One region of the Pantoea sp. B9002 genome, then DNA from elsewhere that is predicted to be linked to it. Evidence: predicted binding sites of a transcription regulator. Region 1 holds the regulator's gene; each other region holds the start of a gene.

Region 1 (5,231 bases):
AGAGCGCCAGACAAATAGCATCGAGTAAGGTGGTTTTGCCCGCGCCGGTGGCGCCGGTAATGGCAAACAAGCCGTTGCTGGCAAAGGGCTCACGACGGAAATCGATAAACCATTCCCCACGCAGCGCATTGAGGTTTTTAAAACGTAGCGTCAAAATTTTCATGCGGATGGATTCTCCAGCGCGGCAAGCTGGGTGCGGAACAGCTGCGTTAACTGCTCGGCTTGCTCGGCATCCAGCTGATCTTCCTGCGCCAGTCGGCGGGCAAACACTTCTTCCACTTTTAATTCGCTTAGAGTTTCGTTCTCCAGCCGTTCGAGGCTGCGCTGGCGCTGTTCACGACTGCGGCGCACCAGCAGCACTTCGACCGGCAGGTTTTCGGTGAGCGCTTCAATGCGGCGTTGCAGATCGCTGAGGTATTCCTGCGTGGTGATCTCAATATCCAGCCAGGTTGGCTGCTCGCTGGCACTTTCGCTGAACTGCGCCAGCTGATGTTCAATCTCCGCCATCGAGCCTTTCAGCATCTGCATCGGCTGGAAGTGCGGAATGGTCAGCGGCGTAACGGTTTCGAGCGTGGCGCTGAATTCCAGCAGGAAGACGCTTTTCTCGCGGCCAAGCTCATCAAAACTGAGCGGAATCGGCGAGCCGCTGTAACGAATGTGCTCGCTGTTGGCGATGCGCTGGGCGCGATGGATGTGACCGAGCGCGATGTAATCGGCGGGCGGAAACGCCTGCGCCGGGAAGGCATCCAGCGTGCCGATATAGATGTCGCGCACCGAATCGCTTTTAGTCACGCCAACGGTGGTGAGATGGCCGGTGGCGATGATCGGCAGCGTGTTTTGCTGCGCATCGCGCTGCGCCTGCGCGGCAGCAAAACAGTGCTGATAATGCTGTTCGATCGCCTCCAGCAGCGAGATCTGCTTCTCGCGGCCGGATTGTCCGGCCTGGCTGCGCAGAATGTCGCGCGGACGCAGATAAGGAATGGCGCACAGCAGCGCACCCGGCGCGCCATCGCGCTGCTTCAGGGTTAATACCTGCTGTTCGCCCTGCGGCGTGGCGCTGGTGATTACCTGCGTATTCAGGCAGGCCAGCAGCTCGCGCGATTCATTCAGCGTCGCCACCGAGTCGTGATTGCCCGCCAGCACCACCAATTGGCAGCCGCTTGGCTGCAGCGCCACCACAAAACGGTTAAACATTTCACGCGCGTAGCTCGGCGGCGAACCGGTATCAAACAGGTCGCCTGCGATAATCAGCGCATCCACCTGATGCTGCACAATCTGATCCAGCAGCCAGTCGAGAAACGCCTGATGTTCCCGTGCGCGACTTTTGCTGTAAAAGAACTGACCGAGATGCCAGTCAGCGGTGTGAATGATGCGCATGTTTGCTCCGTGCTCTGTTTAGCGAAGGCGAATTATAACCACTTAAGATCACAAAGAAAAAAAGCAGATTTTTATTGTCACATTTCTGTTTTTTATCTATCTATCTTAGGGCGGTGTTTTCATAAAAGTGTCACAAAACTGACGCATAATGGCGCCGCAAATCCCAGTGACACGGTGTCACACTAGCAGGAGTTACAATGGCTAAGCGCATTTTGGTTGTGGAAGACGAAGCTCCCATCCGTGAAATGTTATGTTTCGTGCTGGAACAGAATGATTACCAGCCTATTGAGGCGGAAGATTATGACAGCGCGATTGGTAAGCTGATCGAACCCTGGCCTGATTTGATTCTGCTGGACTGGATGTTGCCCGGCGGCAGCGGGATTCAGTTTATTAAGCATTTGAAGCGTGAAGCCATGACGCGCGACATCCCGGTGATGATGCTGACGGCGCGCGGTGAAGAGGAGGATCGCGTGCGCGGTCTGGAAGTGGGCGCGGATGATTACATCACCAAGCCATTCTCACCGAAAGAGCTGATGGCGCGCATCAAAGCGGTGATGCGCCGTATTTCACCGATGGCGGTGGAAGAGGTGATTGAGATGCAGGGCCTGAGCCTGGATCCTTCCTCACATCGCGTGATGTCGGAAACCACGCCGCTGGAGATGGGGCCGACCGAGTACAAACTGCTGCACTTCTTTATGACGCACCCGGAACGCGTGTACAGCCGCGAGCAGCTGCTGAACCACGTTTGGGGCACCAATGTGTATGTCGAAGATCGCACCGTCGATGTGCATATTCGCCGTTTACGTAAAGCGCTGGAATTGACCGGCCACGATCGCATGGTTCAAACCGTGCGCGGAACAGGGTATCGTTTCTCTGCCCGCTACTAAACGTAAACGGAGTTTTTACCGTGCTGGAACGACTCTCCTGGAAGAGATTGTTGACCGAGCTGGCGCTGGTCTGTTTACCTGCGCTGGTGTTGGGTCTGTTGTTCGGATATCTGCCGTGGCTGCTGCTGATTGCGGTGACCGGCGTGATGTTCTGGCACTTCAGAAATCTGATGCGTCTGTCGCACTGGCTGTGGGTCGATCGTTCAATGACGCCGCCCACCGGACGCGGCAGCTGGGAACCGCTGTTTTACGGCCTGTATCAGATGCAGTTGCGCAACCGGCGTCGCCGCCGCGAGCTGGGCAATCTGATCAAACGTTTCCGCAGCGGGGCAGAATCGCTGCCGGATGCGGTGGTGCTGACCACCGAAGAGGGCACCATTTTCTGGTGCAACGGTTTGGCGCAGCAGCATCTTGGCTTGCGCTGGCCGGAAGATAACGGTCAGAACATCCTCAATTTACTGCGTTATCCTGAATTTTCCCGCTATATCCGCCAGCGCAAATTCGATATGCCGCTGACGCAGATCCTCAATAATCAGCATCATATGGAATTCCGCGTGATGCCTTACAGCGAAGGTCAGTGGCTGATGGTGGCGCGTGATGTCACCCAGATGCACCAGCTGGAAGGCGCGCGACGCAACTTCTTTGCCAACGTCAGTCATGAACTGCGCACGCCGTTAACGGTGTTGCAGGGTTATCTGGAAATGATGGATGACTCGGTGATGAACGAGCGCACGCGCAGCAAGGCGTTGCATACCATGCAAGAGCAGACGCGCCGCATGGACAGCCTGGTAAAGCAGCTGCTGACCTTGTCGCGTATCGAAGCGGCGCCAGCCATCGATCTTAAAGAGACGGTGGATGTGCCGGGCATGCTGATGCTGTTGCAGCGTGAAGCGGAAACGCTGAGTCAGGGACGTCACACCATCCATTTTCATACCGATCCGCATCTGAAAGTGTTCGGCAATGATGAGCAGCTGCGTAGCGCCATTTCCAACCTGGTTTACAACGCGGTAAATCACACGCCGGATGGCACACGCATCGACATCAGCTGGCTGCGCACCAAACAAGGCGCGCAGTTTAAGGTGTGCGATGACGGGCCGGGCATCAGCGAGCAGCATCTGCCACGCCTCACTGAGCGTTTCTACCGCGTGGATAAAGCACGTTCGCGCGCCACCGGCGGCAGCGGATTGGGGCTGGCGATCGTGAAGCACGCGCTGGGCCATCACAACGCACGGCTGGAGATCACCAGCGTGCCGCATCAGGAAACCTGTTTCAGCTTCCTGCTGCCACCGCGCTTGATTGTGGCTAGCGCTCTTGAAGAGCGTGTTAATTAAAGCCGTAGGGTCGCCATTCATGGCGTAATGCCGATCAGTTAAGCGCCGTATCAAATCATCGCACATTCCGTAGCGGCGCGATTTATCGCGCAATGAATTGCGCCGCTACAATGTGTGCTCTCGGTAATTTAGGGTTTTCATGTCTTAACTGACAAGCATTACGTCATTCATGGCGACCAATTCCCGCCTCATTAACAACCTATACGCAATGTATTGCGCGATAAATCACGCCGCTCCAGAATAGGCGTCTTACTGAATTGCGGAATCGCCAATGAAATCGCTGTTGATCTCCTTCTTGCTGCTCTGCTCTGCTTTGGCACACGGCCAACAAACCATGCTAACCGGCAATCTGAGCAGCGTTGGATCGGATACGCTGGGTTATCTGATGACCTTGTGGGGCGAGGATTTCAGCCGCCAGTCGCCGGGCGTGAACGTTCAGGTGCAGGCGGCGGGATCTTCTACTGCGCCGACCGCGCTGGCGGCGGGTGCTGCCCAGCTGGGCGCGATGAGCCGCCCGATGCAGATCGACGAACGTCAACTCTTTACCGCGCGCTACGGTTATCCGCCGCTGGCGGTGCCGGTGGCGATGGATGCGCTGGTGGTGGTGGTCAATCAGGACAATCCGCTGCCGCGCATCGCGCCGCAACAACTCGACGCGCTGTTCTCCATCACTCGCCTGTGCGGTGGGCAGCAAGTGCCGCAGCGCTGGGGCGATCTCGGCTTGAGCGACAGTCAGTGGGCCACGCGCAGCATCCAGCGCTATGGCCGCAACTCGGCGTCGGGCACATGGGGCTTCTTCAAGCAGCAGGCGCTATGTAAAGGCGATTTTCGTGCTGACGTCGCTGAATTCCCCGGTTCCGCGGCGGTGGTGCAAGCCGTTGCCGCCACGCCCAACAGCATTGGTTACGCCAGTTTTGGCTTTCATCTCAGCGGCGTGAAAATGCTGCCGGTGGTTACGGCGAACGGCGACAGCGTGATGCCGGATGCCGAATCGATACGCAGCGGCCGCTATCCGTGGTCGCGCCCGCTCTATATCTACGTCAACAAAGCGCCCGGCAAACCGCTGCCGCCGCTGGTCAATGCCTTTCTGCATCAGGTGTTATCGCCACAAGGTCAGCGTCGGGTGAGCGAAGCCGGTTATCTGCCGTTGTCCGATAGCCAGATGGCGCAAGCGCGCGCGGCAATTGAGGGAAATTGAAGAACGTGCATCTGAACATGAAATAGTTTCATGTAAGCTGAATTTTCTTCCGTTGCCGAAAGGGTAACAGCGTGGCATTCTTCCTGGACATATAGCCGTCCAGATGGCTGAAATAACCCAGCGAAATTATACCCTGACGCAACTATGCGCTCAGCCAGGAGAGAAGATGCCACGTCATAACCCGTTCCGCGCCGATACCGTCGGCAGTTTTCTGCGTCCCGCTGCCATCAAGCAGGCGCGTGTGCAGTTTGCCAATGGCGAAATCAATGCTGAGCAACTGCGTCAGGTTGAAAATCGCGAAATCCGCCACGTTGTAGAGCAGCAGCGTGCCAACGGCCTGCAGATCGTTACTGATGGTGAATTCCGTCGCGCATGGTGGCACTTCGATTTCTTCGGCGATCTGCACGGCGTCGAGCTGTTCGAAGCGGAGCAGGGCAT
Region 2 (5,231 bases), on a different contig from region 1:
ACGTCAAAACAACGCGATGAATCGCGCCGCTACGAACCGTGCGGTTTGTGGGCACGCAATCTGATGCCCGCACATACCGTAGCGGCGCAATTTATTGCGCAATGCCGAGAGCCGTGCGAGGTGTGAATGTGGTGAGAAATAACAAATATCAGGAAATAAACATGCAACCTTTATTGCGCGTAGAGCATCTGAGCAAAACCTTTGTGCTGCACAACCAAAGCAGCGCCGCGCTGCCGGTGTTGCAGGACGCCAATCTTGAGGTCAACGGCGGTGAATGTGTGGTGCTGCACGGCCGTTCCGGCAGCGGAAAATCCACCTTACTGCGTGCGCTGTACGGCAACTATCAGGCCAACAGCGGCCATATCTGGCTGCAACATCAGGGTGAATGGATCGACATGGCCAGTGCACCGGCGCGCCAGATTCTGGCGATTCGCTGTCACACCATCGGCTGGGTCAGCCAGTTTTTGCGCGTGATTCCGCGCGTGCCGACGCTGGAAATCGTCATGCAACCGCTGCTGGAACGCGGCGTTGAACGCGCCTTCTGCGAGAAGCGCGCCAAAGAGCTACTGACGCGCCTCAACGTACCCGAGCGTTTATGGTCGCTGGCACCGTCCACCTTCTCCGGTGGCGAACAGCAGCGCGTCAATATCGCGCGCGGTTTTATCGCCGACTATCCGGTGCTGTTGCTGGATGAACCCACCGCCTCGCTCGACAGCGCCAACAGCGCCGCGGTGGTGGAATTGATTGAACAGGCGCGCACGCGGGGTGCCGCCATTGTCGGTATTTTCCATGACGAAGCGGTGCGCAACCGCGTGGCCGATCGCCTGCACGTCATGCAGCCCGTGAACACAGGAGCAGAAGCATGATCGTCAATAACGTCCAACTGGTGCTGGAAAACGAAGTGGTCAGTGGCTCGCTGGAAATCCGCGACGGCCGCATCGCCAGTTTTAGCGACAGCGCCAGCCAGTTACCGGGCGCGCTGGATGGCGAAAACGCCTTTCTGCTGCCGGGGTTGGTGGAGCTGCATACCGACAATCTCGACAAGTTCTTCACGCCGCGCCCGAAAGTGGATTGGCCGGCACATTCGGCGATGAGCAGCCACGATGCGCTGATGGTCGCCAGCGGCATCACCACGGTGCTGGATGCAATTGGCGTCGGTGACGTGCGCGACGGCGGACATCGCATCGAAAACCTCACTAAGATGATCGACGCGATTCAGGACAGCAATCGCAAAGGCATTAACCGCGCCGATCACCATTTGCATCTGCGCTGCGAGCTGCCGCATCACACCACGCTGCCGCTATTTGAAAAGCTGATGAGCACGCCGGAGTTGTCATTGGTGTCGCTAATGGATCACTCGCCGGGCCAGCGCCAGTACACCTCGCTGGCGATGTATCGCACCTATTTCCAGGGCAAATATCACCTCAGCGATGGGCAGATGGATCAGTTTGAGCGTGAACAGTTGGCGCTGGCGGCTGAGTTTTCAACGCCAAATCGCAACGCCATCGCTGGCCTATGCCGTTCACGCGGTATTCCCATCGCCAGCCACGATGACGCCACGGCGGCGCACGTCGCCGAATCCCATGATGTTGGCAGCGCCATCGCCGAATTCCCCACCACGCTGGAGGCGGCTCGCGCATCACGTGACTGCGGCATGCAGGTGCTGATGGGCGCGCCCAACATCGTGCGCGGTGGCTCGCACTCCGGCAACGTGGCGGCGGCGGAACTCGCCAGCCACGGCCTGCTGGATATTCTCTCCTCCGACTATTATCCCGCCAGCTTGCTCGATGCGGTGTTCCGGCTGGTGGCCGATGAGCGCAACACGCTGACGCTGCCGCAGGCGGCTGCGCTGGTGACCAGTAATCCGGCGCGGGCGATTGGTCTGCACGATCGCGGACGCATCGCCGAAGGGCTGCGTGCCGATCTGGTGCTGGCGCATACCGAACATGGTCATTCGCACATTCGTCACGTCTGGTCGCAAGGCAAGCTGGTGTTCTGATGGCGCGCCTGATCTGGCTTACCGGGCCTTCGGGCTCGGGAAAAGACAGCCTGCTGAACGCGCTGCGCGAAGCGCCGCCGGAGAATCTGCTGATCGCCCATCGCTACATTACGCGCGCCGCCGATGCGGGCGGCGAGAACCATGTGGCGCTGAGCGAGGCGGAGTTCCGACGGCGTGAGGCGCTGGGTTTGTTCGCCGTCAGCTGGCAGGCGCACGGCATGTACTACGGGCTGGGCGAGGAGATCGATCTGTGGCTGGCGCGCGGGCTGAACGTGCTGGTTAACGGTTCACGTCTGCATCTGCCGATTGTTCAGCAGCATTACGGCACGCAGCTGCTGCCGCTGGTGTTGCAGGTTTCTCCGGCGGTGCTGGAGACGCGATTGCGGCAGCGCGGGCGCGAAGATGAGGCGGGCATCGCCAAACGGCTGGCGCGCGCCGCCGAACCGCTGCCCGCGTATTGTTACGCGTTGAATAATGATGGCGCGTTGAGCAGTACGCTTGAAGAGCTGCGACGTTTGCTGGGTGCGCGATAAATCGCGCCGCTACGGATACGTGCGTTTTGTGTGTCCCGTTCTCACCATTCGTAGCGGCGCAATTTATTGCGCAATGTTCGGAGTGTACGTTTTGTATGTGCCATTCGCACCATTCGTAGCGGCGCAATTTATTGCGCAATGTCCGGATGGGCAGGGTGTTGAAATATGAGTCGTGGCATCAGAACACGCTGTCACCGTTTAATCATTTTACTGTCATCAAGCTTTCATCCGTTTTGCCCGTAATAGCGTGCAATCAACACCTCAGAAGAGATGGAGTGCAACATGGCACAGGCATTACTGAAAACCGTCGTCGACAATCCATTCCCGCCGATTATCGGGCAGGGCAACAAGGTGCTGTCGGTGCAGGGATTGTGCAAAGCGTACGGCGCCAACCAGGTGCTGGATAACGTCAGCTTCGATCTGCATGCGGGCGAGCTGGTAGCGGTGATTGGCCGCTCAGGCGCAGGCAAATCGACACTGTTACACATGCTCAACGGCACCATCAGCGCTTCGCAGGGCGCGATCCTCAGCAATCGCCACGGCGAAGTGGATCGCGATGTGGTGACGCTAAATAGCCGCCAGATGCGCGAGTGGCGCAGCGAATGCGGCATGATTTTCCAGGACTTCTGTCTGGTGCCGCGCCTCGACGTACTGACCAACGTGCTGCTCGGGCGTTTAAGCCAGACCTCGACATTGAAATCCTTCTTCAAAGTCTTCTCCGAAACCGACCGCGCCCGCGCTATCGAACTGCTGCAGTGGATGAACATGCTGCCGCAGGCGCTGCAGCGTGCGGAAAACCTCTCCGGCGGCCAGATGCAGCGCGTGGCGATTTGCCGGGCGCTGATGCAGAACCCGCGCATCCTGCTGGCGGACGAACCGGTGGCGTCACTCGATCCGAAAAACACCAAGCGCATCATGGACGTGCTGCGCCAGGTGAGCGAGCAGGGCATCAGCGTGATGGTGAACCTGCACTCGATTGAATTGGTAAAAAGCTACTGCAGCCGCGTCATCGGTATTCAGCGCGGCAAAGTGCTGTTTGATGGACATCCTTCCCAGTTGACCGACGGCCTGATGCATGAGCTGTACGGCGACGAAATTAACCAGCTCCACTAACTCCCACGGCAAGAGAAAACCTAAGAATGAAACTGACTTCTTTAGCTTTACTGACTATTGCGATGGCATTTGGCGCAAACGCAGCGGATGCACCAAAAGAGTTGAACCTCGGGATTCTTGGCGGCCAGAACGCCACGCAGCAGATTGGTGATAACCAATGCGTGAAAGATTTCTTCGATAAAGAGCTGCAGGTGGATACCAAACTGCGCAACTCGTCTGACTATTCAGGCGTGATTCAGGGCTTGCTGGGTAACAAAATCGACCTGGTGCTGAGCATGTCGCCAGCCTCTTTTGCCTCGGTTTACCTGCAGAACCCGAAAGCGGTGGATGTGGTGGGCATCGTGGTGGACGACAAAGACGGTTCGCAGGGTTATCACTCGGTGGTGATCGTTAAAGCCGACAGCCCGTACAAAAAGCTGGAAGACCTGAAAGGCAAATCGTTTGGCATGGCCGATCCGGATTCCACTTCCGGGTTCCTGATGCCGAACCAGGCGTTCAAGAAAGAGTTTGGCGGCACGGTTGACGATAAGTACAACAACACCTTCTCCAGCGTCACCTTCTCCGGCGGCCACGAGCAGGACATCCTCGGCGTGCTGAACGGCCAGTTCGAAGGCGCGGTGACCTGGACGTCGCTGATTGGCGACCGCGAAACCGGTTATACCTCCGGTGCCTTTGGTCGTTTGATTCGTATGGATCATCCGGACCTGATGAAGCAAATCCGCATCATCTGGCAGTCGCCGCTGATCCCGAACGGCCCGATTCTGGTCAGCAACAATCTGCCCGCTGACTTCAAAGCGAAAGTGGTGGCAACCATCAAGAAACTGGATAAAGAAGATCACGGCTGCTTTGTTAAAGCGGTTGGTGGCACCCAGCACATCGGCCCGGCTACCGTGGCGGATTACCAGAATATCATCGATATGAAGCGTGATTTGATGAAGGGTACGCGCGGTTAATTTTGGTGGGGTGCTTGCTGTCCCCCTCCTCGATCCGTGCTCGCTGTCCCCCTCCTCGGTCCTCCCCCACAAGTGTGGGAGGAAGATGGTGCAAAATGCAACGCTGAAGTCGCATGTGGCAGCATCTCCTTCCCCCACTTGTGGGGGAAGGCCGGGATGGGGGACAGCGAGCACCCTCCAGCACGCACCCTCCAGCATACATCCTCCCAACCAACAGGAATCCCCCCTTGACCGATTTCGAACACTACTACCAACGCATCCGCCGCCAGCAAAAGCGCGACTCGCTGCTGTGGTCGCTGCTGTTGCTGGCGCTCTATCTGGCCGCGGGCAAGATGGCGGAATTTAACCTGCTTACCGTCTGGCAGTCGCTGCCACACTTTTTCGACTACATCGGCGAAACTTTGCCGGTGCTGCATCTCTCGCTGCTGTTTGCCGATGGCAAAACCGAAGGTTCGCTGGCCTATTGGGGCTATCGTTTGCACTTCCAGCTGCCGCTGATTTGGGAAACCTTACAGCTGGCGCTGTCGTCCACCATCGTGGCGGTGGCCGTGGCGGGCGTGCTGGCGTTCTTCGCCGCCGACAACACCCAAACGCCGCGCAGCCTGCGTATGGCGATCCGCGCGTTTGTCGCCT
Region 3 (5,231 bases), on a different contig from region 1:
GAATGATCTGCACCGGTTGCCCTTCCTGCTGGGTTAAGCCCACGCCGGAGGTGACAATCAGCCGCTGACCGGCAGGATGCGAGTGCCAGGCCGAGCGCGCGCCGGGCTCAAAGGTGACATAGGCAGCCGAGGCATTGATGTCGCTATCCGCCACAAACAGCGGATCAACTCGCACCTGACCGGTGAAGTTTTGCGCGGGACCGGTCAGCGCTGATTGGCTGCCGGCCGGTGCAATCTGCACCAAAGGTTCGGCGGCAACCGATGAGAAAGCGAGGGAGAGTAATAGCCCCAGATAAACCGATTTTGCTGTCATGCAGTGCGTCCTATTTTGTTGAACATGGATGCGGCGAGGCATCGATTCTAACGAGGCGCAGATGTCGTCATGCTGACGCGTTACTGACAATGTTGTCAGGTTTCAGCGCGGCGACGGGCGCGGCAGACAGCGGTTTAGGTTCCGGCGTTAAGGCAAAGGTCAGCCCAAACGTGTTAATTCCACTTTCACTGCGCGCGAACACGTCACCGCGATGCATGATGGCCACCGCGCGCACAATCGATAATCCCAGCCCATGATGGGTGTCGCTTTTGGCGCGCGATGCGTCCACGCGGTAAAAGCGTTCAAAAAGGCGATGCAGATGCTCGGGCGCGATGGCATCGCCGTGATTCGCAACCGCCACCCTCGCCTGCGTGGTGGATTCACTCAGCGTGACGGTAATGGTGCTGTGCGGCGCGGCATGACGCGCACTGTTCTCCAGCAGATTCGCCAGCGAGCGATGGAATAAGCGCCGGTCGATGTGCACCTGTGCATCGCCGTCAATCTGCAGTCGCAGCTGCTTTTCGGCGAAACTGGGTTCCACGTATTCAGCGGTTTTAGCGGTCTCGGCGCGCAGCGAAACGCGCGTCAGCTGGGAAGCGTGTTCCCCCGCATGCGCGTGCGACAGAAACAGCATGTCGTTGACGATGGAGGTCATGCGTTCCAGTTCTTCCAGATTGGAGCCGAGTAAATCCTCCAGCTCGGCTGGCGAGCGGCGGCGCGCTAAGCCCAGCTGCGTCTGACCGATCAAATTGGTCAGCGGCGTGCGCAGCTCGTGCGCGACATCCGCATTGAAACTCTCCAGCTGCCGCCACGCGACCGCTTGCCTCTCCAGCACGCCGTTAAATGAGGAGGCCAGCGGCTGCAGCTCATCCGGCAAAGTATCGGTGTTGAGGCGCTGGGCGTGATCGCCCGGCACCAAGTGCTGCGCCTGCTGGCTTAGCGCGCCCACCGGACGCAGGCCAATGCGTGAAATGGCATAACCAAGCAGCGCCACAATAAACACGCCAACCAACGCGATAATCAGTAGCGTGCGCGTGAAGGCATCCAGCGTGCCCATGTAAGGCGTGGAGTCGATGGCCACCACATAGCGCAGCGCGGGCCGCTCGCCGTGCGCGGCAATGGTTTTCACCAGCAGGAACAGCGAGCAGGCCTCATCGGTCGCGCCCGGCACTTTATTGAAGCCTTCCTGCAAGGCATCCCAGCGCACGCCGAGCGGCGGCGCACCGCCAACGCTGAAACGCGCATCGTCACTCAAAATCCAGTACCGCACGCGTTCACCTTCCGCGCTGGTTAAGTCGGTGAACTTGCTGGCCAGCGCCGACCAGCCTTCAGGCGAGCTGCGCGCGCTGATCCACGGACTCATCAGCGATGCACGAAACTGCAGCTCGTTGTGCATCTGCTTTTGCAGCGAATCATGCAGCGAACTGCGCAGCAGCAGGCCAATCGTCGAGACAATCAGTACCATGCTGACAACAAACATCAGCGCCAGCCGCGCCGAGATCGAACCTTTAAACATGCTGATCCTCCCGCACTTCCAGCACGTAGCCCATGCCGCGCACGGTATGCAGCAGTTTGACCGCGAAAGGCGCGTCGATTTTGCCGCGTAAGCGTTTAATCGCCACTTCCACCACGTTGGCGTCGCTGTCGAAATTCATGTCCCACACCTGTTCAGCGATCATCATCTTCGACAGAATTTCGCCCTGATGCCGCGCCAGCAAACTGAGCAGCGCGAACTCTTTGGCGGTCAGCTCCAGCCGATTGCCTTGGCGGAATACCCGGCGCGCCAGCAGATCGAGATGCAGATCGTGGATTTGCAGTTGGGTGATGTCGGCACCGTCGGTGGCGCGACGCCGCACCAGCGCCTGGATGCGCGCCACCAGCTCAATCAGCGAAAAAGGCTTGGGCAAGTAATCATCCGCACCGAGCCGCAGTCCTTTTACCCGCTCATCCACCGAACCGCGCGCCGACAGCATCAGCACCGGCGTTTGTTTGCTGCTGCGAATCCCTTCCAGCACGCGATAACCGTCAATGCCCGGCAACATCACGTCGAGGATCACCGCGTCGTAATCAAACTCGAGTGCAAAGTGCAGCCCTTCCGCGCCGTCGGCTGAGACATCCACGGTAAACCCCGATTCACCCAGCGCGCGACTCAGGTAAGTGGAGGTTTTCTCTTCGTCTTCAACCAACAATAAGCGCATAGCTGGGGATTCCTTTATTTACAACGTTGAACGTTATGTTGCGCGCCGCTCACCAACAGCAAGCTGACACTTTGCTGACAGCGCTGTCAGCTTACGCGCAGGTGTAACTGACAAGGTTGTTATGTTCTGGTCATGATGCTGTCAGCCCGTGCGCCTTAAGCTCTCCCGACAATATCCATTACGCGCGCCCCTTTCAGGCCGCGACATTTCTCCGGGAGCAAAGATGAAACTCACTGCTATTCCTGCCCTGCTGTTCACCGCAATCTCCGTCAGCGCGCAGGCCGCTGATTACCGCCAAAACCCTTTCACGCTGGTTTATGACGGCGCGATTACGCAAAACGTGGCGGGCAAGGTCAACATCCATCCCGTGAAGTATGATCTGCACGGCCTGCAAATCGCCGCCAACGTTTACACGCCCGCCCATTACGACCCGGCAAAAAAATATCCCGCCATCGTTATCGCCCATCCTAACGGCGGCGTGAAGGAGCAAGTGGCTGGTTTGTACGCACAGCGACTGGCCGAACACGGTTACATCACCATCACCGCCGATGCCGCTTATCAGGGCGCCAGCGGTGGCATGCCACGCAGCGTGGATATCCCGGCTAACCGCATCGAAGATATCCACGGCATGGCCGATTACCTCAGCCGCTATCCCGGCGTTGATGCTGAGCGCATCGGTCTGCTCGGCATCTGCGGCGGCGGCGGTTACTCGCTGAAAGCGGCCCAGACGGATAAGCGGTTTAAAGCGCTGGCAACCCTGAGCATGTTCGATTCCGGGCGCGTGCGCCGCAACGGCTATCAGGATTCACAGATCGCCACCATTCAGGATCGTTTGCGTGCCGCCACCGAGGCGCGCAGCAAAGAAGCCGCGGGCGGTGAAGTCAGCTACTCCGGCGACGCCAATCTGACCGATGAGCAGATCGCCAAACTGCCGTTCGATCTTTATCGCCAGGGTTACGCCTATTACTGGAAAACCCACGCCCATCCGAACTCAACCTTCCGCTACACCACCAGCAGCCTGCTGGAGTTGATGCGCTTTGATGCGCAAAGCAACATGGAGCTGATCAACCAGCCGCTGCTGATGATGGCGGGCAGCAAAGCCGATTCGCTCTACATGACGCAAAGCGCTTTTAGCAAAGCCAGCGGAACCGCCAACAAAACGCTCTATCTCATCGCAGGCGCAACCCATATCGAAACCTACTGGGTGCCGCGTTATGTCGATGAAGCGATGAGCCAACTCGATCCGTTCTTCGACCAGAACATTTAAGCTTGCGACTTTGCCTTGGCGGCGGTGATCGCCATCACCGCGCTCACCACGGTAAACAGCGCGATAATCCAGCCCATGGTCCACGGCGTGCCGTCGCTTAACAGCGCCAGCAATAACGACGAGATGATGCCGCTGCCGTATTGCAGCGAGCCAATCAGCGCCGAGGCGGAACCCGCCATATTCGGCACCGCATCCATCGCCGCCGCCGTCGAGGTGGCCGCGATGATGCCGTTCATCGAGAAGAACACGAACACCGAGAGGATGATCATCACGATGCCGCCGAGCTGCAATTTGGTGCAGAGCGCGAGGATCAGCGCCGCCACGGTGGCGGTTAGCACCGCAAACTTCAGCAGCGACTCAAGCGGATAGCAATGCACTAAACGTCGGTTCACCATGCTCACCGCCATTAAACCCACCACGTTGACCGCAAACAGCCAGCCATAATGCTGCGCATCGATGCCGAAGTAAGTGATGTAGACAAAAGGCGAGCCGGTAATAAAGGCATACGCCGCAACGTAATAGGCCGCGACGCACAGGGTAAAACGCATGAAATGGCGATTTTTCAGCAGCGCGAAATAGTTGCGAAACGCGCCAGGCAGCGAGGCTTTCACCCGTTTCTCCGGCGGCAACGTTTCCGGCAACCAGCAGATCAGAACCAGCATTACGCCGCCGATAGCCGCCAGCAGCCAGAAGATGGTATGCCAGGATGTCACGCGGATCATCTGTCCGCCCAACAGCGGCCCGGCAATCGGCGCAATCGCCATAACCACAATCAGCGTCGAGAGCATCTGCGCGGCACGCGTGCGAGCAAACAGATCGCGAATCATGGCGCGCGCCAGCATCGGTCCGGTACAAGCGCCCAGCGCCTGGAATACGCGCCAGAACACGATGTGGGTAATGTCAGTGGAGAGCGCACAACCCGCTGAGCCGATGACAAACAGCGTCAGCCCAACAAACAGCGGCGCTTTACGGCCAAAGTGATCGCTCAGCGGCCCCCAAATCAGCTGGGCAATACAGAAGCCGATGAGAAATCCAGTGATGGTGAGTTCTGCATCGCCGTGCAGCTCGCGCGCCATGATCGGCATGGCGGGCAGATAGATATCCGTGGATAACGAGGTGATCGCCATCAACGCACTCAGAATGAGAATAAACGGCAAACCGCTCGACTTGACGGTAAAGGATTGCGGGCGCGTTGAAGCGTGATCCATGTTGAATTCCAGAGAGCTCGAATTCATCCATGTTAGCGGAAGGGATTGTGAAGATAATGGCCTGAAATAGCATTACGCCTATGAGGAAAATTCATTAATAGGCGCATTGGCTCGACATGACTTACTGCGCAATATGCACGCGTTTTTTTATATCTTTCAGAAACAGCGTGATGGTAAACGTCATCATCACCAACATTGACCATGCGCCCCACTTGCCGACATGCACCGTCGCCCACGCGCCAAGC

Evidence for each region. Region 1 encodes PhoB, which activates phosphate uptake and scavenging genes when phosphate is short. Its sites were predicted from a motif close to CTGTCATAAAACTGNCNNAT; they were not measured.
Region 2: phnC (phosphonate ABC transporter ATP-binding protein) is a predicted target of PhoB. The motif match lies at 2,743-2,762, and genes of this name have one in related genera.
Region 3: HX773_RS12055 (heavy metal response regulator transcription factor) is a predicted target of PhoB. The motif match lies at 2,573-2,592, and genes of this name have one in related genera.

What each region holds. Positions count from the first base shown of each region.
Region 1 is NZ_JACAPA010000011.1:63,358-68,588, forward strand. Features, by position in the region: gene HX773_RS08915 (AAA family ATPase) at 1-163, opposite strand, end outside; gene sbcD (exonuclease subunit SbcD) at 160-1,377, opposite strand; gene phoB (phosphate response regulator transcription factor PhoB) at 1,575-2,264, shown strand; gene phoR (phosphate regulon sensor histidine kinase PhoR) at 2,285-3,595, shown strand; gene HX773_RS08935 (PstS family phosphate ABC transporter substrate-binding protein) at 3,867-4,793, shown strand; gene HX773_RS08940 (cobalamin-independent methionine synthase II family protein) at 4,960-5,231, shown strand, end outside.
Region 2 is NZ_JACAPA010000041.1:22,073-27,303, reverse strand. Features, by position in the region: gene phnL (phosphonate C-P lyase system protein PhnL) at 162-866, shown strand; gene phnM (alpha-D-ribose 1-methylphosphonate 5-triphosphate diphosphatase) at 863-1,999, shown strand; gene phnN (ribose 1,5-bisphosphokinase) at 1,999-2,532, shown strand; gene phnC (phosphonate ABC transporter ATP-binding protein) at 2,815-3,645, shown strand; gene phnD (phosphonate ABC transporter substrate-binding protein) at 3,672-4,598, shown strand; gene phnE (phosphonate ABC transporter, permease protein PhnE) at 4,826-5,231, shown strand, end outside.
Region 3 is NZ_JACAPA010000020.1:25,495-30,725, reverse strand. Features, by position in the region: gene HX773_RS12065 (cupin domain-containing protein) at 1-313, opposite strand, end outside; gene HX773_RS12060 (heavy metal sensor histidine kinase) at 381-1,829, opposite strand; gene HX773_RS12055 (heavy metal response regulator transcription factor) at 1,822-2,511, opposite strand; gene HX773_RS12050 (alpha/beta hydrolase) at 2,735-3,778, shown strand; gene HX773_RS12045 (multidrug effflux MFS transporter) at 3,775-4,986, opposite strand; gene HX773_RS12040 (DUF817 domain-containing protein) at 5,108-5,231, opposite strand, start outside.